3 regions of the Streptomyces sp. NPDC033174 genome follow, and region 3 is predicted to be linked to each of the others. Evidence: riboswitches for the same ligand, from Rfam matches in the RefSeq annotation. Region 3 holds a riboswitch; each other region holds the start of a gene.
The links. A riboswitch is a leader RNA that binds a small molecule or an ion and turns the genes downstream of it on or off. The one in region 3 is predicted to bind cyclic di-AMP.
Positions count from the first base shown of each region.

Region 1: it holds a riboswitch for cyclic di-AMP, as region 3 does, so the genes downstream of both, ACZ5VC_RS22340 (M23 family metallopeptidase) here and ACZ5VC_RS13550 (M23 family metallopeptidase) in region 3, are expected to answer to the same signal.
Region 2: it holds a riboswitch for cyclic di-AMP, as region 3 does, so the genes downstream of both, ACZ5VC_RS17385 (M23 family metallopeptidase) here and ACZ5VC_RS13550 (M23 family metallopeptidase) in region 3, are expected to answer to the same signal.

Region 1 is NZ_JBVIPQ010000007.1:56,170-63,775, forward strand. It holds gene ACZ5VC_RS22320 (aspartate aminotransferase family protein) at 1-911, shown strand, start outside; gene ACZ5VC_RS22325 (helix-turn-helix domain-containing protein) at 1,110-1,697, shown strand; gene ACZ5VC_RS22330 (DUF6126 family protein) at 1,739-1,888, shown strand; gene ACZ5VC_RS22335 (tyrosine-protein phosphatase) at 1,919-2,728, opposite strand; cyclic di-AMP (ydaO/yuaA leader) riboswitch at 3,195-3,354, shown strand; gene ACZ5VC_RS22340 (M23 family metallopeptidase) at 3,357-4,319, shown strand; gene ACZ5VC_RS22345 (SGNH/GDSL hydrolase family protein) at 4,481-5,287, shown strand; gene ACZ5VC_RS22350 (carboxymuconolactone decarboxylase family protein) at 5,534-6,184, opposite strand; gene ACZ5VC_RS22355 (MBL fold metallo-hydrolase) at 6,387-7,606, shown strand, end outside.
Region 2 is NZ_JBVIPQ010000005.1:102,847-110,452, forward strand. It holds gene ACZ5VC_RS17365 (CobW family GTP-binding protein) at 1-80, shown strand, start outside; gene ACZ5VC_RS17370 (DNA gyrase/topoisomerase IV subunit A) at 81-2,531, opposite strand; gene ACZ5VC_RS17375 (M16 family metallopeptidase) at 2,712-4,079, shown strand; gene ACZ5VC_RS17380 (M16 family metallopeptidase) at 4,106-5,488, shown strand; cyclic di-AMP (ydaO/yuaA leader) riboswitch at 5,687-5,853, shown strand; gene ACZ5VC_RS17385 (M23 family metallopeptidase) at 5,867-6,646, shown strand; gene ACZ5VC_RS17390 (GntR family transcriptional regulator) at 6,879-7,550, shown strand.
Region 3 is NZ_JBVIPQ010000004.1:19,267-26,872, forward strand. It holds gene trmB (tRNA (guanosine(46)-N7)-methyltransferase TrmB) at 1-38, shown strand, start outside; gene ACZ5VC_RS13545 (PrsW family intramembrane metalloprotease) at 155-1,486, shown strand; gene ACZ5VC_RS13550 (M23 family metallopeptidase) at 1,683-2,753, opposite strand; cyclic di-AMP (ydaO/yuaA leader) riboswitch at 2,765-2,899, opposite strand; gene ACZ5VC_RS13555 (PP2C family protein-serine/threonine phosphatase) at 3,146-4,312, opposite strand; gene ACZ5VC_RS13560 (MFS transporter) at 4,698-5,936, opposite strand; gene ACZ5VC_RS13565 (PLP-dependent cysteine synthase family protein) at 5,933-6,961, opposite strand; gene ACZ5VC_RS13570 (hypothetical protein) at 7,025-7,402, opposite strand; tRNA gene ACZ5VC_RS13575 (tRNA-Met) at 7,548-7,606, opposite strand, start outside.

The sequences.
Region 1 (7,606 bases), on a different contig from region 3:
CGCTGTCGGTCAACGGCGAGAGCGGCTTCCGGGACGGCTTCGCACCGCTGCTGCCCGACACGGCGATCGAGCTCGGAGACCTCGCCGCCCTGGAGCGGGAGCTGCGGAAGGGGGACGTGGCCGCGTTCGTCGTGGAGCCCATCCAGGGCAAGGGCGTGCGCGAGGCCCCGCCGGGGTTCCTGGGCGCCGCCCAGGAGCTGCTGCGCCGGCACAAGGCCCTGCTGATCGCCGACGAGGTGCAGACCGGCCTCGGCAGGACCGGCGACTTCTACGCCTACCAGCACGAGATGGGGGTCGAACCGGACCTGGTGTGCGTCGCCAAGGCGCTCTCCGGCGGCTATGTGCCCGTCGGCGCCACCCTCGGCAAGGACTGGATCTTCAAGAAGGTCTACTCGTCCATGGACCGTGTGCTCGTCCACTCGGCCAGCTTCGGCTCGAACGCCCAGGCCATGGCCGCCGGGCTCGCCGTCCTCTCGGTGATGGAGAACGAGGAGACCGTGGCCCACGCGCGCCGTACCGGTGATCTGCTGCGCTCGCGCCTCGCCGCGCTCGTACCCCGGTACGAACTGCTTCACGACGTGCGCGGACGCGGGCTGATGATCGGGATCGAGTTCGGCAGGCCGTCGTCGCTCGGTCTGCGCAGCCGCTGGACGATGCTCCAGGCGGCCCGCAAGGGACTCTTCGCCCAGATGGTCGTCGTGCCGCTGCTCCAGCGGCACCGGATCCTCACGCAGGTGTCCGGCGATCACATGGAAGTGATCAAGCTGATCCCGCCGTTGGTGATCGACGACGCGGACGTGGACCGGTTCGTGGAAGCCTTCACCGCCGTGATGGACGAGGCCCACGGCGGGGGCGGGCTGATGTGGGACTTCGGCAGAACGCTGGTCAAGCAGGCCGTCGCACAGCGCTGAACCCGGCGGACCGCCGACGGTCGGGTTTGCCTCTGGGGCAAGAAAATTGCCCCAGAGGAAAAACCCTGGCGCAATGGACCCATGAGCGATTCTGCCGCAGGAGCGGACGGGGCGGCGTCGTCCGCGGAACTCCCGGACCGGGCGCCGGGCACTGTGGTGTCCGACGGCGCGGTCGACGACACGTTCGACGGCGACGTGATGCCGGACGCCCTCCCAGACGTGGCGCCCCGGCTGAGGGGCCTGCGCCGGCGCCAGGGGCTCACCCTGGAGACGGCCGCCCGTCGCGCCGGACTCTCCCCGGCCCACCTCTCCCGGCTGGAGACGGGCCGTCGGCAGCCCTCGCTGCCCATGCTGCTCGCCCTTGCCCGCATCTACGGCACCACGGTGTCCGAACTGCTCGGGGAGGTGCCGCCCGAGCGGGATCCCATCGTCCGCGCGGGGAGCGCCGAGCCCGCCGAGGCGGACGGATGGATCTACCACCAGGCCGGCGGGCCCGGACGGGCCATGCAGGCGCTGCGTGTCCAGGTCCCGTACGCCACCCGGGACGACCTGGTCCGTGTCCACCCGGGGGAGGAGTGGCTCCACGTACTGGAAGGCCGGGTGCGTCTCGCCCTGGGCGACGCCGTGCATGTCCTCGAGCCGGGGGACAGCGCGCACTTCGACTCGCTCACCCCGCACCGGATCGGCGCCGCCACGCGCGGCGGCGCCGAGCTGCTCTTCGTCCACACCCTGCTGCAGAGTCCCGCCGCCGAGCTGTGCCTCGGTGGCGGAGCCCCTCGCCGCTGACCCGCCCTCGCCGCCGCCGTCCTCACGAAAAGGACCCTCGAATGTCCGACAAATCAGCATCCGTACCGTCCACCGAGGAGAAGAAGTTCCCCCGGGGGCTGGTCATCCGCCTCTTCGCCTACCTGGTCGCCGGACACCTCTTCGCGGCGTTCCTCTATCTGCTGTTCCTGCTCGGCGGTCAGAACCAGTAGGGCCGGTTCCCCGCCGGTTCTGGGCTCCCGCTAGTCCTGGAGGAGGGCGAAGCGCAGCCGCTCGCGGGTCTCCGGGGCGAGCTTGAGGCCCTCGGAGAGGTACCGCTCGACGCTGCCCCAGTTCGTCTCGATGGTGTCGAAGGCGGCGGAGAGGTACTCCGCGCGCGCGTCGAAGAGGGGGCCGAGCAGTTCCATGACCTCCGGGGACATGGCCTCGGCCGACGTGCTGCTGCGGCGGACCTTGTAACGGCGGTGGGGGTCGTTGGACTTGAGGTAGTCCGTCTCGATCGCCTCGCGCTCGACGCCGACCGCGAGCAGGGACACGGCGATGGAGAGGCCCGCACGGTCCTTGCCGGCCGCGCAGTGCATCAGCGCGGGGACGCTGTCCTCGGCCATGGCGTGCAGGACACGGCTGTGCTCGGCGGTGCGGTCCGTGATGATCTCGCGGTACGTCCGCGTCATGCGGGCGGCGGCCTTGCCGTCGCCGAGGAGGGAGCGCAGCTGGGCGAGGTCGCCACCGCTGACCATCTTCCAGAACTCCTTGCCGTCCGCAGGGTCGTTGAGCGGGATGTTCACGTTCCGTACGCCGGGCAGGGCGACGTCCGGGCCCTCCACCTTCTGGTCGGCGGCGTTGCGGAAGTCGAAGATCGTGTGCAGCCCGAGACCGGCGAGGAAGGCCGCGTCGTCATCGGTGGCGTGGGCCAGATGCCCGCTGCGGAAGAGCCGCCCGTACCGCACGGTCCGCCCGTCCACGGTCGGCAGCCCGCCCACGTCCCGGAAATTCCGGACTCCGGTCAGCTCGGGTTCGGTCGACGGGACCTGCGGCAGCTGCTGCGTCACGAGAGCTCCTGAGGTGTTCTGCCGTCGGCGCTGATCGCCGACGCGGCGCGGCCTCGACGATACGACATCGGTTCCTGAGGCAATCATCTCGGCGGGAGCCTTCCGACACACCGGTTCCTGAGGAACTGGCGGCAATCGGTAGAACATTTGCTGTTGAGTGCAATGCGCATGGAATGACTGTTCTGTCCGTATTAAGTGATTCGAGATGACGTGCCCCGGTAATGCGGGAGATGGGTGCGGGCACGTGAGCAGCGTCATAAACGTGACAGTCCGTGGCGGAACTCGGAAGTCGAATTCCTTGCTCACAACGGAGATCGATGATCCGGAGTCGACGGAGTGTGACCGGAATTCAGCGCCGATATCACAGCGCCCATTGCCGAATGAATGCGATGGCTTGTTAGCGCCGAGCGGCTCGTCTACGGTCACCGTCAATCCGGATGGACCGCCGAATCCTGCCACCGTCCGGAATTCACACCCACCCACGTGTGGCAGGAGCGGGGGACCCAGGTAAGAACGCCGATTCCGGATTTCCGGAGGCGGCTCGGGGTTAAGGCGCGCCACAGCGCGACCGGGCATCTCCAGCCCGAACCCGACAGCTCACCTCGCAGGCGCCGGAGAGGAATTCGCCATGCCCGCGAAGGGTAAGCATCGCCGTCCCAAGGTCAACCCGATCACGCGTGGATTCGTCGCAGCCGGAACGGGTGGCGCCGTCGTCGCTCTGCCGCTCATCGGCGCGACCGGAGCGCACGCCGCCGAGGCGAGCGCCCCGGCCGTGACGCAGGGGACCACCGTCGCCGCCGCCGCGAAGTCCGCGGCACAGCAGGCTGCCGCGCAGTCCGCCAAGGCCGCACCGAAGACGTACTCCGTCGTCGCCGGTGACTGCCTCTCGACGATCGCCGCGGACCACCACCTCGCCGGTGGCTGGAAGAAGCTCTACCAGGACAACCGCCAGGTCGTCGGCGAGAACCCCTCGCTGATCATCCCCGGCATGAAGCTCACGCTGGGCGCGAAGTCCACCGCCAAGGCCAAGCCCGCGCACAAGGCGGCCCCCAAGGCCGCACCGAAGGCGGCTCCCAAGGCGGCCCCCAAGGCCGACGACTCGACGCGCAGCTCCCGCAGCAGTGACCGCGCGTCCGCCCCGTCGACCTCGACCCCGGCGTCCACTCCGGACTCCACGTCGGCCTCCGGCTTCACCGCCCCGGTCAGCGGCCCGAGCGTCACCACCCCGTACCACGCCTCCGGCTCGATGTGGTCCTCCGGCTACCACACCGGCGTCGACTTCGCGGCCTCCACCGGCACGACCGTCAAGGCCGTCGGCCCGGGCACCGTCGTCTCCGCCGGATGGGGCGGCGCGTACGGCAACGAGATCGTCATCCAGCACACCGACGGCAGCTACTCGCAGTACGGCCACCTCTCGTCCCTCTCGGTCTCCTCCGGCCAGAGCGTCACCGGCGGACAGGAGATCGGCCTCTCCGGCTCCACCGGCAACTCCTCCGGCCCGCACCTGCACTTCGAGATCCGTACGGGTCCGGGCTACGGCTCCGACATCGACCCGCTCGCGTACCTGCGTCAGCACGGCGTCTCCATCTGACCCGGCGCACCGCGCGAATCCCGTACCGAGGCCCGGCACTTCTGTGCCGGGCCTCGGTCTATTCCGGCTTGGGCGAATCTTGACCGGTGGCATATGTCACGCCCCGTCAACCACTCCTTACGGTCGCGTAGGTCACATCCGTAAGGGAAGGATGTGGTCCCGTGGCAGACCGTTCGAGAGCAATAGACAGTGGCACAGGCGTATTCGGTTCGTACGCGGCGATCGGCGACAGCTTTACCGAAGGGGTGGGGGACCCGGGGCCCGGGGGAATGTACGTCGGCTGGGCGGACCGCCTCGCGGTTCTCCTCGCCGACCGGCTTCCGGAGCAGGACCACGACGGCTTCCGCTACGCCAACCTCGCCGTACGCGGACGCCTCCTCGACCAGATCGTCGAGGAGCAGGTCCCCCGGGCGAAGGAACTCGCCCCCGATCTGGTGACCTTCTGCGCGGGCGGCAACGACATCATCCGGCCCGGCACCGATCCCGACGAGGTCGCCGAACGCTTCGAGCGCGCCGTCGCCGACCTCACCTCGGCCGTGGGCACCGTGATGGTCACGACCGGTTTCGACACACGCGGTGTGACCCTGCTGCGTCATCTCCGCGGCAAGATCGCCACGTACAACGGCCATGTGCGTGCCGTCGCCGACCGGTACGGATGCCCCGTCCTCGACCTGTGGTCCCTCAAGTCCATTCAGGACAGGCGGGCTTGGGACAACGACCGGCTGCACCTGTCGGCCGAGGGCCATACCCGGGTCGCCCTGCGCGCCGGCCAGGTCCTGGGCCTCGAGGTGCCCGCCGACCCCGACCAGCCGTGGCCGCCGCTGCCTCCCCGGGGTGCCCTCGAAGTGCGCCGCGACGACATCCAGTGGGCGCGCGAGTATCTGGTGCCCTGGATCGGCCGCAGGCTCCGCGGCGAATCGTCCGGCGACCACGTCGAGCCGAAGCGCCCCGATCTGCTGCCGCTGTGACCTCGGGGGCCCGGCGGGGCGCGGACCGCCGGGCCGCAGGGCGCCGGGGCTCGCGCCACGGCGGCTCGGGCCGCTCGGGCTCGAGCCACCGGAGCCCATGCTCTCGGGCTCCTGCCACCGGAGCTCAGGCTCTCGGGTTCGCGCCACCCCCCCGGGCTCAGGAGCTCTCGGGCTCCTGCCACCAGAGCTCCAGGCGCGGGCTCGCGTCGCCGGGGCGGGCGACGGCCCGCCCCGGGCGCGGCAGTCTCAGTGCGAACCAGCGCCGGCCGCCTCAGGGACGCCACCGGTCCCACTGGTCCCACCGTTCGCGCTGGTTCCACCGGCCTCGGCGACCCCACCCCTTGTGGGGGCCTCGCCGATCTCGCAGTGGTCCTTGAAGCCCTGGCTCGTCAGCCCCAGCGCGGCGTTCATCCGCGAGCGCAGGTTCTCCACCGCCACCATCGCGGTCAGCTCCACGAACGCGGCCTCGCCCAGCGCTCCCACCAGCCGCGCGGCGAGTGCGTCCTCGACCGTCGGAGGGTTGGCGGTCATCGCCTCCGCGTACTCGAGGACGTCGCGCTCCAGCGGGGTGTACGCGTCACTGTCGCGCCAGAGCGGGATCTCGTGCAGCTTGCGCGCGTCCATGCCCCGCCGCTGGTTCTCCCAGTGCCCGAAGTCCATGCACCAGCTGCAGCCGATCGAGGCGGCCGCCGCCATCACGGCCAGGGCCTTGAGATCCGCGTCCAGCGTGTTCCACTTCCCGACCGCCAGCTCGAAGCGCAGGTCCGCGCGGAGGACGCGCGGGTTGTGGCTGAGGGCGAGAGCCGGTTCGAGGATCTTGCCGTAGGTCCGCTTGCAGTACCACTCCATCGCACGGAAGAAAAGCGTGCGGGGCGGGGTGAGCGAGATACGGGCCATGACGGGCCTCCCTGGGTGTCGCGTGGTGACGTTTCACCGAGGAGACGGACGAGGCACCGTCAGATGTGACATCGCGGCCGAAAAATCACCGACTGTTTTCCCTCTCCCTGTCCCCCGCCCTGTCACACGGCTCTCACCTGCGACAACGCCACCGGCGGCGTCCGCGGCCATAATGGAACGACCCCGAACACCAGGAGGTGCTGTGACCGGCGCTGGCTCTGTTCATCCGCTGCGTGCCCGGCTTCGCTCGCTGCGGTCCGCGGCCTTCGGCGCGGACCCCACGGGAGAGCGGATGGAGCGGATCCGCCGCTCGCCGAACTTCGCCGACGGGGTCTTCCAGAATCCGGTGGCCGCCAGCCACAGGCCGTCGGGTTCCTCGGTCGAATTCGCGAAGATCTACTTCCAGAAGGAAGCCCGGTCGCGGCGCTCGCCCCTCGGCGTGATCCCCGTGCACACCACCACGCTCGCCGAACTGGCGAAGCCTCCGGCCTCGGGCCTGCGGATCACGTGGATGGGGCATTCCAGCGTCCTCGCCGAGATCGACGGCGTCCGCGTGCTGTTCGACCCGGTCTGGGGCAGGCGCTGCTCGCCCTTCTCCTTTGCCGGGCCCCAGCGCCTCCACCCGGTGCCCGTACCGCTCTCCACCCTCGGCCCGGTCGACGTCGTCGTCATCTCCCACGACCACTACGACCACCTGGACATGCCCACCATCCGCGCCCTGGCCGGCACGGAAACGGTCTTCGCCGTGCCGCTCGGCGTCGGTGCCCATCTGGAGCGCTGGGGTGTCGCCCCCTCCCGTCTGCGTGAGCTGGACTGGAACGAGTCCACCGAGGCCGCGGGCCTGCGCCTGACCGCCACCCCCGCGCGCCACTTCTGCGGCCGCGGCCTGCGCAACCAGCAGCACACCCTCTGGGCGTCCTGGGTCGTGGCCGGACCCGAGCACCGGATCTACCACAGCGGCGACACCGGATACTTCCCCGGCTTCCAGGAGATCGGCGCCGCGCACGGTCCCTTCGACGTCACCATGATCCAGATCGGCGCGTACAGCGAGTACTGGCCCGACATCCACATGACCCCGGCCGAGGGCATGCGGGCCCACCTGGATCTGCAGGGCGGCAGGCCGACCGGAGTCATGCTGCCCATCCACTGGGCCACGTTCAATCTGGCGCCGCACCCGTGGGCCGAGCCCGGCGAGGGCACGGTCGCCGCGGCGGCCGAGACGGGGTCCCGGATCGCCCTGCCCCGTCCCGGTGAGCCTTTCGAGCCCACCGCCGCGAAGGTCCCGGACGCGCCGTGGTGGCGTGAAATCGCGCACGAACCGGCGGGCGGCTGGGCCCCGGCGGGTGACAGCCGGCCCGCCCCGTCCGAGGCCGGTGCGTCCGTGGAATCCGTACCCGGCGAGGGCAGGGACACCCAGGAGAC
Region 2 (7,606 bases), on a different contig from region 3:
ACGAGCACAGCATGTGGGGCGTCCTGCGATATGTACCGGAGCTCCGGGACGAGCCGGAGGGCGAAGAAGCGCGGGCGTAGCTACGAGGCCGGGCCCGCCAGCACCGCCACCGGGCTGGTCAGCGGCGTCCCCGAGCCGTCCCGGCGCGGGTCGGTCTCCGGCAGCTGCGCCGGAGCGCCGTTCTGCTGCGCCGCCCTGGCCGGGGCCGGTCCCGCCCACGCCAGCACCAGGACGTCCTCACCCTTCAGGAAGCGCTGACAGCGCACGCCACCCGTGGCCCGGCCCTTGCGGGGGTACTGGTCGAACGGTGTGAGCTTCGCCGTCGTCACCCCGTCGTCCAGCGTCCCGGTCGAGCCCGCGACGGTGAACACCACCGCGTCCGCGGCCGGGTCCACCGCCGTGAACGAGATCACCTCGGCGTCCGCGGCGAGCTTGATCCCCGCCATACCGCCAGCCGGCCGGCCCTGCGGCCGCACCTGGGAGGCCTGGAACCGCAGCAGCTGGGCGTCGGAGGTGATGAAGACCAGGTCCTCCTCGCCCGTACGCAGCTCCATCGCGCCGACGATCCGGTCACCCTCCCTGAGGGAGATGACCTCCAGCTCGTCCTTGTTCGCCGGATAGTCGGGCACCACCCGCTTCACCACGCCCTGGAGCGTGCCGATCGCCAGACCGGGCGAGGACTCGTCGAGCGTGGTCAGACAGACGACCGTCTCGTCCTGCTCGAGCGTGAGGAACTCCGACAGCGGGGCCCCGCCCGACAGGTTCGGGGCGGAGGCGGTGTCCGGGAGCTGCGGCAGATCGATCACCGAGAGGCGCAGCAGCCGCCCGGAGGAGGTGACCGCACCGACGTCGCCGCGCTGGGTGGCCGGCACCGCCGAAACGATCACATCGTGCTTGGTGCGCCTGGCCTCGTCGTCGGCCGGGACGTCGGCCGTGGCCGTGCGCGCCAGCAGACCCGTCGAGGAGAGCAGCACCCGGCACGGGTCGTCCGCGACCTCCAGCGCGACGGCCGCGACCGGCGAACCCGCCGACTCGAGCAGGACCGTGCGCCGGTCGGTGCCGAACTTCTTCGCCACCGCGGCGAGTTCGGTCGAGACCAGCTTGCGCAGCTCGGTGTCGGACTCCAGGATCCCGGTCAGCTCGTCGATCTCGCCGTTCAGCCGGTCCCGCTCGCTCTCCAGCTCGATCCGGTCGAACTTGGTGAGCCGGCGAAGCGGCGTGTCCAGGATGTAGACGGTCTGCGTCTCGCTCAGCGAGAACCGGCCCATCAGCCGCTCCCTGGCCTGCGCCGAGTTGTCACTGGAGCGGATCAGCCGGATGACCTCGTCGATGTCGAGGAGGGCGACCAGCAGACCGTCGACCAGGTGCAGCCGGTCGCGCTTCTTGCCGCGGCGGAACTCGCTGCGCCGCCGCACGACCTCGAAGCGGTGGTCGAGATAGACCTCCAGGAGCTCCTTGAGGCCCAGCGTCAGCGGCTGGCCGTCGACCAGCGCCACGTTGTTGATACCGAAGGACTCCTCCATCGGCGTCAGCTTGTAGAGCTGCTCCAGAACGGCCTCCGGCACGAAGCCGTTCTTGACCTCGATCACCAGACGCAGGCCGTGGGAGCGGTCGGTGAGGTCCTTGACGTCCGCGATGCCCTGCAGCTTCTTCGCCGAGACCAGGTCCTTGATCTTGGCGATCACCTTCTCCGGGCCGACCGTGAAGGGCAGTTCGGTGACGACCAGGCCCTTGCGGCGCGCCGTGACGTTCTCCACGGTCACGGTGGCACGGATCTTGAACGAGCCGCGGCCGTTCTCGTACGCGTCCTTGATCCCGCTCAGGCCGACGATCCGGCCGCCGGTCGGAAGGTCGGGGCCCGGCACGAAGCGCATCAGCGTCTCGAGATCGGCGCCGGGGTGCTTGATCAGATGCCGGGCGGCGGCGATCACTTCGCCCAGGTTGTGCGGAGGCATATTGGTCGCCATGCCGACCGCGATCCCGGACGCGCCGTTGACCAGCAGGTTCGGGTAGGCCGCCGGGAGGGTGACCGGCTCGCGCTCCTGCCCGTCGTAGTTCGGCTGGAAGTCGACCGTGTCCTCGTCGATCGACTCCGTCATCAGCGACGTGGCGTCGGCCATCCGGCACTCGGTGTACCGCATGGCGGCCGGCGGGTCGTCGTTGCCGAGCGAACCGAAGTTGCCGTGGCCGTCGACGAGCGGCAGGCGCATCGAGAACGGCTGTGCCATGCGCACCAGCGCGTCGTAGATCGACGCGTCGCCGTGCGGGTGCAGCTTGCCCATGACCTCGCCGACGACCCGGGCGCACTTCACATAGCCGCGCTCCGGCCGCAGCCCCATCTCGTTCATCTGGTAGACGATGCGGCGGTGCACCGGCTTCATGCCGTCGCGTGCGTCCGGCAGGGCCCGGGAGTAGATCACCGAGTACGCGTACTCGAGGAAGGAGCCCTGCATTTCGTCGACGACGTCGATGTCGAGGATCTTCTCCTCGAAGTCGTCGGGCGGCGCGGTCTTCGTGCTGCGGCGGGCCATCGCGGCTGCGGCTCCTTACCAACATGGTTGATCTGACGCGGACCATTGTGGACCGTCCCACTGACAGCCCCGACCGCGACCCGGAAGAGGGACGGTACCCCGGGCCGGGAACTTCGCCAGGCGTCAGTGCGCTTGCATACAGTGGCAGGACTTTTCCATATAGCGATCGAAGGGACGTACATGCCCATGGGTCACACGGCCACAGCCCAGGCCGGCTCCGGCGGCCTGACAGCGACCGAGCACCGCCTGGCCAACGGCCTGCGCGTGGTGCTCTCCGAGGACCACCTGACCCCGGTCGCCGCGGTGTGCCTCTGGTACGACGTCGGCTCGCGCCACGAGGTGGCGGGGCGGACGGGCCTCGCCCACCTCTTCGAGCACCTGATGTTCCAGGGCTCGAAGCAGGTGCAGGGCAACGGTCACTTCGAGCTGGTGCAGGGCGCCGGCGGCTCGCTCAACGGCACCACCAGCTTCGAGCGCACCAACTACTTCGAGACCATGCCGGCCCACCAGCTGGAGCTGGCGCTCTGGCTGGAGGCCGACCGGATGGGCTCGCTGCTGGCCGCCCTGGACGACGAGTCCATGGAGAACCAGCGCGACGTGGTCAAGAACGAGCGCCGCCAGCGGTACGACAACGTGCCCTACGGCACCGCCTTCGAGAAGCTGACCGCCCTCGCCTACCCGGAGGGGCACCCGTACCACCACACCCCGATCGGCTCGATGGCCGACCTGGACGCGGCGACGCTGGAGGACGCGCGGAACTTCTTCCGGACGTACTACGCGCCGAACAACGCGGTGCTGTCGGTCGTCGGTGACATCGACCCCGAGCGGACGCTCGCCTGGATCGAGAAGTACTTCGGCTCCATCCCCTCGCACGACGGCAAGCAGCCGCCGCGCGACGGCACGCTGCCCGAGATCATCGGTGAGCAGCTGCGCGAGGTCGTCGAGGAGGAGGTGCCGGCGCGCGCGCTGATGGCCGCCTACCGGCTGCCCCACGACGGCACGCGCGAGTGCGACGCCGCGGACCTTGCCCTGACCGTGCTCGGCGGCGGCGAGTCGTCCCGGCTGCACAACCGGCTGGTGCGGCGCGACCGGACCGCCGTCGCGGCCGGCTTCGGGCTCCTGCGCCTGGCCGGCGCGCCCTCGCTGGGCTGGCTGGACGTGAAGACGTCCGGCGGCGTCGAGGTGCCGCACATCGAGTCGGCGGTCGACGAGGAGCTCGCCCGCTTCGCCGCCGAGGGCCCCACGCCCGAGGAGATGGAGCGCGCGCAGGCCCAGTTGGAGCGCGAGTGGCTGGACCGGCTCGGCACGGTCGCGGGCCGCGCGGACGAACTGTGCCGCTTCGCGGTCCTGTTCGGTGACCCGCAGCTGGCCCTGAGCGCCGTCCACCGGGTGCTCGACATCACCGCGGAGGAGGTGCAGGCGGTCGCCAAGGCCCGGCTGCGCCCCGACAACAGGGCGGTGCTGGTCTACGAGCCCGTCCAGGCAGATGCAGAGGCCGGCGCCGAGACCGCCGAGCAGAGCGACGAGGAAGAGGGAGCGGACCAGTGAGCGACGCTGCCGTGTCTTTGACCAGCATGGACTTCCACCCGCAGCCGCAGCCGGGCACCGCGACGCCGTGGGCCTTCCCGGCTCCGGACCGCGGCCGTCTCGACAACGGTCTGACGGTGCTGCGCTGCCACCGCCCCGGCCAGCAGGTCGTGGCCGTCGAGATCTTCCTCGACGCCCCGCTGGACGCCGAGCCGGAGGGCCTCGACGGCGTCGCGACGATCATGGCGCGCGCCCTGTCGGAGGGCACCGACAAGCACACCGCGGAGGAGTTCGCGGCGGAGCTGGAGCGCTGCGGCGCCACGCTGGACGCGCATGCCGACCACCCGGGTGTCCGGGTCTCGCTCGAAGTCCCGGTCTCCCGGCTGCCGAAGGCGCTCGGCCTGCTCGCCGAGGCGCTGCGCGCGCCCGCCTTCGTCGACACCGAGATCGAGCGTCTCGTACGCAACCGCCTCGACGAGATCCCGCACGAGACGGCCAACCCGGGTCGCCGCGCGGCCAAGCAGCTCTCCAAGGAGCTGTTCCCGGCCTCCTCGCGCATGTCGCGTCCGCGCCAGGGCACCGAGGAGACCGTCGCCGGCATCGACTCGGCCGCCGTGCGGGCCTTCTACGAAGCCCATGTCCGGCCCGCCACGGCCACCGCGGTGATCGTCGGCGATCTCACGGACGTCGACCTGGACGCGGTGCTCGCCGACTCCATCGGCGACTGGACCGGGAACACCGCCGAGCCCCGCCCGGTGCCGCCGATCACCGCCGACGACACCGGCCGTGTCGTCATCGTGGACCGTCCCGGCGCCGTGCAGACGCAGCTGCTGATCGGCCGCATCGGACCCGACCGGCACGACCGTGTGTGGCCGGCCCAGGTGCTCGGTACGTACTGCCTCGGCGGGACCCTGACGTCCCGTCTGGACCGTGTCCTGCGCGAGGAGAAGGGCTACACCTACGGCGTGCGGGCCTTCGGGCAGGTGCTGCGCTCGTCCGCCCCCACGTCGCCGGGAGGGGCCACGGGCGCCGCGATGCTCGCGATCAGCGGCTCGGTCGACACCCCCAACACCGGCCCGGCGCTGGACGATCTGTGGAAGGTCCTGCGCAAGCTCGCCGCCGAGGGGCTCACCGACGCCGAGCGCGACGTGGCGGTGCAGAACCTGGTGGGTGTGGCCCCGCTCAAGTACGAGACGGCGGCGTCCGTCGCCGCCACGCTCGCCGACCAGGTCGAGCAGCACCTCCCCGACGACTTCCAGGCGCAGCTGTACGCGCGCCTCGCGGAGACCGGCACGGTCGAGGCGACGGCGGCCGTCGTCAACGCCTTCCCGGTGGACCGTCTGGTGACGGTGCTCGTGGGTGACGCCGCGGAGATCGAGGAGCCCGTCAGGGCGCTCGGCATCGGCGAAGTGACCGTCGTCACCGGCTGATTGAGCGCGTCCCGAGGATCGAGGACCCCGACGTCACGTTACGTCGGGGTCTTCCCTTTTGTCTGGATTGGGAGGGAAGCTGGGTGTATGGCCTGTGGCGTGCACTACAAAACAGCGTGTCTGTTTGGTGATTGAAAGACGATCCGCTTAGCGTCATGGGCGCTGTCCGCCAGTTGCACCCGCCGCACCCGCGGCATCGGGCAGCCATCGCCGAGTCCCCGTCAGGCGCGAGCCTGGGGAGCCGGGGACCCAATCAGTCCCTGGGGTGAATCGGACGCCTTCGCGCCTCGCGTGCGGAGGGGCCCGTAGGAGACCTTCCTGCTCCGAACCCGTCAGCTAACCCGGTAGGCGAGAAGGAAGGAAAGGATCAGCCACTACATGGCGTTCACCCGTGCCACCGGGAAGCACCGTGCCCCGAGCCGCCTGACCCGCCGAAGCGCGCACGTCGCCGGAGTCGCGGCGCTCGCCACCACCGGCGTCATCGGATCCCTCGCCTCCCCGGCGCTCGCCGCCGACACGGAGCCCCTCCCCGTGGACACCGGCCTCACCCAGGCCGTGGTCGTCGACTCGCTCGCCGACCGCATCAACGCGCAGGCCGCCGCCCAGGAGCGGGAGGCCGTGGAGGCCATCGCCAGGGCGAAGGCGGAGGCGAAGGCCCGTGCCGAGGCCAAGCGCAAGGCCGAGGCCCGCGCCAAGGAGATCCGCGAGGCCAAGGAGCGCGCCGCCCGTGAGGCCGAGCGCAAGCTCCTCAACTCCTACCGTCTCCCGATCGCCGGCTCGTTCGTCACCACCGGCTACAAGACCGGCGGCTCGCTCTGGTCCTCGGGCAGCCACTCCGGCGTCGACTTCCGGGCCGCCTCCGGCACCAAGGTCGTGGCCGTCGGTTCCGGCACCGTCGTGGAGGCCGGCTGGGGCGGCGCGTACGGCAACAACATCGTGATCCGGATGAAGGACGGCACGTACACGCAGTACGGCCACCTCTCGTCGATCGGTGTCTCGGTCGGCCAGTCCGTCACGCCGGGCCAGCAGATCGGCCTCTCCGGCTCGACGGGCAACTCCACCGGCCCGCACCTGCACTTCGAGGCCCGGACGAGCCCGGAGTACGGCTCCGACATCGACCCGATCGCCTACCTGCGCTCCAAGGGCGTCAACGTCTGACCCCGACCCATCCGCTTCTCGCGCCCCGCGCGTCCCGAAGGCCCCGGCTCCTCGCGAGCCGGGGCCTTCGGCGTACCGGGAGCACGCCGCCGGGTGTTCTGGCCAAAAGATATCCATGGATTACCGGCAGCCATCGGAAATCCCGTCCCGCTGCAATACAGTTCACTAACAGGCAGTTCACGAACCGGCATCGGTCGGATGGGTTTCGCGCGGATTAAGGCGGAGGTTGAACATGCGCATTCCCGCGCATTCGGTATGCACGGCGATCCGCGACGACATCGTCGCGGGTGTCTTCGAACGCGGCAGCCGGCTGACCGAGGAACAGCTCGCGCGCCGCTACGGAGTCTCGCGCGTCCCGGTCCGCGAGGCCCTGCGCACCCTGGAGTCCGAGGGCTTCGTCGTCACGCGCCGCCACGCCGGCGCCTGTGTCGCCGAGCCGAGCGACCGGGAGGCCGCCGACCTTCTGGAGATCCGTACGCTGCTGGAGCCGATGGGGGCCGCGCGCGCCGCCCAGCGTCGCACCGAGGCCCATCTCAAGGTGCTGCGCGGCCTGGTCAGGCTGGGTCAGGAGCGGGCCAGGCGCGGCCAGGGCGAGGATCTGCGCTCGCTGGGCGGCTGGTTCCACGAGACGCTGGCCCAGGCGTCCGGCAGCCCCGGACTCACCGCACTGCTCACCCAGCTGCGGCACAAGATCGCCTGGATGTACGCGGTCGAACTCCCGGCGGAGCCGGTCGAGGCCTGGGCCGAGCACGGCGCGATCGTCGACGCCGTGGCGCGCGGCGACGCGGAGCGGGCCAGGGCGCTGACCGCGCTGCACGCCGAGCGTTCGGTTCCCATGCACCGGTTGCGCGGCCCTGTGAGAACCTCGCAACACGCAGTAAACACCGCGAGCGCCCGGAATTAACAAACGCGCCGTATACAAAGAACGAGGAAATGAGGGGCGTTAATTCTGCTGCCCGC
Region 3 (7,606 bases):
GCCACGTCGTGCACGACCTCCTGTTCCGGCGGAAGTAGCCGCAGGCGGCAGGACGGCCGGAGAGCACGGAACGGCCGGGGGCGGCCGGACAGCGGGAGGCGGCCGCACGCGGAAGTCCGTCGCGAGTGTCAGTGGCCCTCGCTAGGGTCATCGGGTGTCTCCTTCGCACGCAGCACGGCATTCGCATCCGCGCCCAGCGGTCCCGGCCTTCGAGGCCGAGCCGTCGTTCGCGGCCGTGCCGGAGCGCGCCCAGTGGCGTTACGCGCCGCGCCGCGCCTTCTGGCGCAGCAGGATGGTGCGGCTCGTCGCGGTGTTCACCGTTCTCGCGCTGTGCGGGCTGGTGATCCTGGGGATCGTGCGGGAGCAGACCGGCACGGAGGGCTTTCTCGTGGGTCTGGGTCTGGCCACCCTCCCCGTCCCCCTCCTCATGGCGGCGTTCCGCTGGCTGGACCGCGTCGAGCCGGGCCCCTGGCGGAATCTGCTGTTCGCCTTCGCCTGGGGAGCGTGCGCCGCCGCGCTCGTCGCGATCCTCGCGAACTCCTTCGCGACCCGCTGGATCGCCACCGCGACCGCCGACCCGTCCTCCGCGGACACCCTCGGCGCCACCGTCATCGCCCCGGTGGTGGAGGAGAGCGCCAAGGCCGCCGCCATCATGTTGATCTTCCTGTTCCGGAGACGGGACTTCACCGGCCTGGTCGACGGCGTCGTCGTCGGCGGCTTCACGGCGACCGGCTTCGCCTTCACCGAGAACATCCTCTATCTCGGCAACGCCTTCGGCGACGACCAGGAGTTCGGCACGAGCGGTCTCGCTTCCGTCACCGCGGCGACCTTCTTCGTACGGATCGTGATGTCGCCGTTCGCGCATCCCCTGTTCACCGTGCTGACGGGCATCGGGTTCGGTGTCGCGGCGCTCCTCGCCCGCCGTCGGCGCGTCCTGCGGACCGTGCTGCCCCTGCTCGGACTCGCCCTGGCGATGGGCATGCACGCGCTGTGGAACGGATCGTCGTCGCTGTTCGGCCCGTGGGGCTTCTACGCCGTCTACGGCGCGTTCATGGTCCCGGCCTTCGGGCTGCTGACCTGGCTGGCGATATGGACCCGGCAGCGGGAGCTGCGCACGATATCCGGATCGCTGCCCGCGTACGCGGCGGCGGGCTGGCTCTCACCCGCCGAGCCCCTCGCGCTCTCCTCCATGCGGGCGCGCGGCATGGCCAGGGACTTCGCGGCGCGTACGTACGGCCCGGCGGCGGCCCGCGCGGTCGCCGAGTACGAGGCGTTCGCGACGAGCCTGGCGTTTCTGCGGCACCGGGCCCACCGGGGCGCGGCCGGCCCGGACTTCATGGCGCGCGAGCAGGAGCTGCTGCACCACCTGTGGCAGCGCAAGGGGATAGCGGCGCCGTCGCTGACGTACGCGGCGCGGGCCACGGGCCGGGTGTGGACACCGCCGCCGTACCGGGACTACGGCTCCTACAACCCGTACCGCTCCTGACCCTGCGGAGAAACCGGCAGCCATGGCGTCGGGGGGGTGTCGCCAGGCTGCCGGCGTGCGAGGGCGCGACGGTGCGAGCACCGGCAACCGTCAGATGCTCACGGGAGTGGGACCGCCCCGGCCGGGCGGTGCGCTCGGCCGGGCGGTTCGCGGTGAGGCGCGTCAGAGCGCGCGGACGGGCTTGCGGGCGCGGCCGTCAGACGCTGAGGCCCTTGTCCCGCAGCCAGGCGGCGGGGTCGATGCCGTCGCCACCCGGGGTGTGGACCTCCAGGTGCAGGTGCGGGCCCGTCACATTGCCCGTCGCGCCCACCCGCCCGATGGTCTCCCCGGTCCCGACCGTCTGCCCTGCCCCGACCGTCATCGACGACAGGTGGCAGAACCACACCTCCGTACCGTCCTCCAGCTCGAGGACGATCCGATAGCCGTACGAGCCGGACCAGCCCGCCGACTTGACGGTGCCGCCGTGCACGGCCTTGACCGGCGTGCCCGTCGGGGCCGCGAAGTCGAGACCCGTGTGATAGCCCGAGGACCACATCGAACCGGACTGACCGAAGGTGGAGGTGATCGTGTATGAGGAGGTCGGAAGCGAGTAGCTCGCGGCCAGCTTGGCCAGCCGCTCCGCCTCGGCCTTGGCCGCGGCTTCCGCGTCCGCCTTCTTCTTCGCCTCGGCCGCGGCCTTCTGCGCGGCCGTCTGCTGCGCCTTCGCCTCGGCGGCGGCCTGCTCGGCGGCGGACTTCTCCGAGGCCGCCTTCGCCTCCGCGTCGGCGGACGCCTTCTGCTGCTCGGCCTGCTGGAGGATCCGGGCGCGCAGGGCCTCGCCCGCGTCGGCGCCGCTGCGCTGCCCGGGGCCGGCGTCGGTGGCCAGGGAGGCGGTGGTCAGGGGAGCGGGGTTGTTCTGCCCGTCGGTGGTCTCGCCGCCGTCCGCGTCCCCCATCAGGGAGCCGATGCCCGGCAGGGAGGAGGCGTCCGGCACATGGTCCGTGATCGCGTCCGGCAGGTCGGGCAGCGATATGGAGACCGGCGGCTTGTCCTGCGCGGTGGCCATGCCGGCCCCGCCGACGGCCGCGATGACCCCGACGCCGAGGACGGTGGAGCTGCGGGCGAAGTTGGAGCGCTGCTTGGCAACGCGGTGCCGGCCACGCACGGGGCGGACGGAGTCCTCGGTGGGATTCCATTCCTCCCACACCGTGTCGGTGCCCGCGCCCGCGGCACCCGAGGCACCGAACGAGTCGAAGGGGGCTTCGGGGGCAGGGGTGTTGGACGCCACGGAGGCGTACTCCTTTCCTTCCTTCTCGCCTACCGGGTTAGCTGACGGGTTCGGAGCAGGAAGGTCTCCTACGGGCCCAATTCGACCCGATTCACCCCAAGGTGGTGGTTCCCCGGTTCCCTTGCGGAATTCGGCGCGTGCGCACGGTGCCGCCTCTTGCGACGGTTGTGACGACCGCACTGCGTTATCGAACGTTAATAGACGGGGGTGCGGATTCCAAGCTGTTCCCCTTGATCATTCCCCACCCTCACCAGGACTTATGAGCGACAACCAGGCGCAAACGGGCGAGTTGGGAGCCCACCCGCGAGCCGCCGGAAACCCGTTCGATCTGATCGTTCGTCAACTGTTATGCGCAGTTGTGCCCTTCCACTACGCAGCGTGTGCCCCGTCGGCTACGGCACGACGGGCATCGTCCTGCGCCGCGCGGGCTGACCCTCTCCCGGCCTGCTCACCGCGAGCAGCGCCATGTCGTCGTTCGAGCCGCCGCCCGTGTACCGCCGTACGTCGTCCACCAGAGCGTCGAGCAGCTCCCCGGGCCCGGGGAAGATCCGCCCCGCCAGCCGCGCGGCGGGGTCGTAGAAGACGCCGTTCGCGTCACGCGCCTCGGACAGTCCGTCCGTGTACAGCAGCAGGGTCGCGCCCGGCGGGTACGGCGCCTCGTCGGCCCGGTCCGGCCAGGCCGCCAGGTCTCCCATGCCCAGCGGCAGCGCCGGCTCGGACGGCTCCACCCGGCCGAGGCCCCCGTCGGCGTACAGCAGCAGCGGCTCGGGATGGCCGCGGTTCACCACCCGCAGCACGCCGGCCCCCCGTGGGATCTCGGCGAGCACGGCCGTCGTGAACCCCTCGAAGGCGTCCAGGTCGTCCCGGCGGGCGCCCTCCCGGGTGAGCGCCCGTTCCAGCCGCTGCGCCACCCCCTCCAGGGTTCTCTCCTGCTCGGCGGCCTCCCGGAAGGCCCCGATGACGATGGCCACCGCCTCCACGGCGTCGAGCCCCTTGCCGCGTACGTCCCCGACGACGAGCCGGACCCCGTACGGCGTGTCCTGCACGGCGAAGAGGTCCCCGCCGATGAACGCGTCCGCCTGCGCCGCCTCGTACCGCGCCGCGATGTGCAGCCCGCTGATCCGCTCGGCGGGAACGGGCAGCACCGCCCGTTGAGCGGTCTCCGCGATCACCCGCGCGGACGCCAGCCGCTCACCGCTGCGCCGGACGACCCGGTTGATGAGCAGAGCCAGCGCGGAGACGGTGAACACGGTGAGGATCTCGGTCAGCGCCGGGACCCTGCCGATCGTGCCGTTGTAGATGTGCAGTCCGAGGACTGCGGCCAGGGCGGCGAGGCCGGTGACCAGGGTCGTGCGCAGGGAGAAGAACGGCGCCGCGATCAGCGGGGCGGCCGAGAAGAGCGGAGCGGCGGTGAAGGTGGGCGGGGTCGCCAGGTCGTAGACGACCCCGCCGACGATCAGAAGCGCGGGCAGCGCCCGGATGAACCGGCGCGCGCGCTCGCTCCGGTCCCCGCCTCCCCGTCCTCCGTCGGTGCCGCCGCCCCGCGATGGTCGCCCCACCTGTGCTCTCCCTGCCCGGTCCGCCTTGGAGTCGCCCCGCGGAAGGCAGGGGACGGCTGCGGACGGTACCGCGCCCCACCCAGGCTGGCCGTAGCCGCGCCGTGCGGCGACTCGCCATCGGCCAACCGGGGAAGGGTCCACCCGCCCGGCCCACCGCCCGGCCCACCGGGCCACGGACCACCCGACGGGCCCTGCGGGACCCGGCGCCGCCTCCGCGCCCAGGGCGCACGCCTGGTCCAGCTCGCCGAGGCCGAGCCGGGCCGAAGCCAGCACCATCCGGCTGAAGAGCCGGCTCCGGGCGTAGGCGGGTGAGCGGAGCTGCAGCGAGCGCTCCGCGTGCTGGGCCGCGGCCCGGTACTGCTGGAGACCCGGCGTTCGCGCGGAGTCAGGCGCCCTTCCGCACCCCCTCGCCCGACTCCTCCTCCGTCTCCTCGCGCGGCCTGTCCGGCGCGAGCCGCCCGCCCCGCGCGAGCACCGCCACCGCTCCCGCGCAGCCGAGCCCCACCGCGCACAGCACCAGCCACGGCAGGGCCGGCCACCCGCCCACGCCGAGCAGCGCGCCCGTGCCGAGGTTCCCGAGGGTGATGCCGATCCCGCACACGGTGTTGTAGAGGCCGTAGTGCGTGGCCGGCCACCGGCCGCCGGACAGCGCGACCACGGTGTCCATCTCGAACGGATAGAGGACGGCGTTCCCGACCGCGAGAACCGCCGCGCACAGCAGCAACCCCGCGATCCCGCCCACCGCGACCGGCAGCAGGAAGGCCGCGCCCAGCAGCGCGAGCCCGGCCACCAGACACCGCTGCCCGGGCCACCGCCGCTTGCACCAGTCCGTGATCCGCAGCTGGCCCCCCAGGGTGACCAGCGCGGAGACGACGAAGATCGCGGTGGTCACGGCGGTGGACCCGGCCGCGAGCGGCAGTGCGAGGTAGACCTGGAAGGACAGGACGTACGACCCGGTCATCGCCAGCGCGAACAACAGGAACGGCCGATTGGCCAGGACCGTCCGGAACTGCCCCCGCCCCTCGCCCCGCTCGCCCGGGGCCGTCCCGGCCGTCCGTACCGGCAGATGCCGCAGCTGTACGAGCGCCAGCGCCGCGAAGAGCAGCGCGGCCACCGCGCACGTCAGCCGGAAGGACACCCCCGTCAGCGCCACCCCGATCAGCGGCCCGAGCAGAATCCCCGCCTGGTAGTACGTGTTGAACAGCGCGAACGCCTCGACGCGCCGCTCCCCCGCCTCCGCCGCCAGATAGGCGCGTACCGCGGGATTGAACAGCGCCCCCGCGAGCCCGGTGGCCACCGACGCCGCGAGCAGCACCGGCAGCGACTGCGCGAAGGCAAGAGCCCCGAAACCGGCCGTGCGCAGGGCGCACCCGGCCACGATCAGCGGTTTGAAGCCCAGCCGGTCGGCGAGCGCGCCGCCGACCAGGAACATGCCCTGCTGGGAGAGGTTCCGGGCGCCGAGGACCAGGCCGACCGCCCACGCCGCCATGCCGAGGCCGTCGGCCAGATGCGCGGCGAGGTAGGGCATCAGCATGTAGAAGCCGAGGTTGATGGTGAGCTGGTTGGCGAAGAGGAGGCGTACGGCCGGCTCGAAGCTGCGGCTCTGCCGCAGGATCCGCCTCAACGGACGCGCTCCAGCGCGCGCCGGGTCCAGCCGTCGACCTCGTCGGCGGCGCGGTACGTGGCGGGCTCGGACCGCACGGGCCCGTCCAGGAGGCCGTGCAGGGCGCAGAAGTCGTCACTGAAGACGGTGTCGAAGTAGCGCTGCGGGCCGTCGGGGAAGACGGCGGCGATCCGGGTCCCGCGCGGCCGGGTGCGGGCCAGCCAGCCCGCGACCAGCGCCACCGCGCCCACGCTCCAGCCGCCGGTGGCGAACTGGCGGGCCGCCAGGGTCCGCGCCGCCCGTACCGCCTCGGCGGGCCCCACCCAGTGGATCTCGTCGAAGGCGTCGTGGTCGACGTTGCCCGGGTGGATGGAGGAGCCGAGCCCCCGCATCAGACGCTCACCGGCCGGCAGGCCGAAGACGGTCGAGCCGACGCTGTCGACACCGACGAGCTCCAGGGCGGGCATCGTCGTCGCGCGCAGGGCGCGGGCGATGCCGGAGGAGTGGCCGCCGGTCCCGACCGCGCAGACCAGGACGTCGATCCGGTCGAGCCGGCCGGAGAGCTCTGCGGCGAGCCCGCCGTACGCCGCCGGGTTGTCCGGATTCCCGTACTGGTTGGGCCACCAGGCGCCGTCGAGGCCGCCGAGCAACTCGGCGACCCGGTCCATCCGGGCCTGCTGCCAGCCGCCCCGGGGGCTCGGCTCGGCGACGACATGGACGCGGGCGCCGTGGGCGACGAGCATCCGCTCGACGATCGGTTCGAGGCCGGGGTCGGTGACGACATGGACCGGATGGCCGTGCAGGACGCCCGCGAGCGCGAGACCGAGCCCGAGCGTCCCTGAGGTTGACTCGACGATCGGCGCGCCGGGGCGCAGCTCACCGCGGCGGCGGGCCTGCTCGACCATGTAGAGGGCGGCGCGGTCCTTGATCCCGCCGGAGTTGAAGCCTTCGAGCTTGGCCCAGTAACCGGTACCGGGGCTCTCGTCGATCCAGAGGGTGGGCGTGTTGCCGACGGTCTGCTCGGCGAGGGACAGCAGTCTGCTCATGGTGGGGTACGTCCTTGGAGTGCGCGGAGACGAAGCCGTGGTCGTGGATGTGCAGGACCCGGCTCAGTTCCGGTCGACTCCCAGGGCGATGAGCAGACGCCCCGGCCCGGTACAGGGCCCGGCGCGATCGCCCGCCCGGCCGGCGCGCGGATCGGCCGGCGCGACCTTCTCGTACGCCAGGGGTACGGCTCCGTCGGTGCCCGGCGCCACGAGCGGGGCCGCCGTCGCCTGCGTGGGCAGATGGGCGTCGAAGGTCCAGCGCTCCTCGGACCGGTCACAGCCGTGCGGGAGTCCGGGAGCGGAGAGGGTGGCGCCGCCGACGGGAGCGAGCGTGTGCCCGTGCGAGCCGTGGCAGACGCTGACCAGCAGGGCACCGAGGGCGAGCAGGAGGACGAAGGCGGGCAGCCGCCTCCCTACCGTCACTTCCACCCTGTCACTCATGGTGCCCGCGACACTACGGTGGGCACTGGGGTGCGGCCAAAGAGGCGGGCCGGGTTTCGGACACGCTTCCCAGCGCTCGATCGGGGGGCTCCGGGAACACGACGAAGGCCCGGATCCTTGAGGATCCGGGCCTTCGGCCACTGAGTAGCGGGGACAGGATTTGAACCTGCGACCTCTGGGTTATGAGCCCAGCGAGCTACCGAG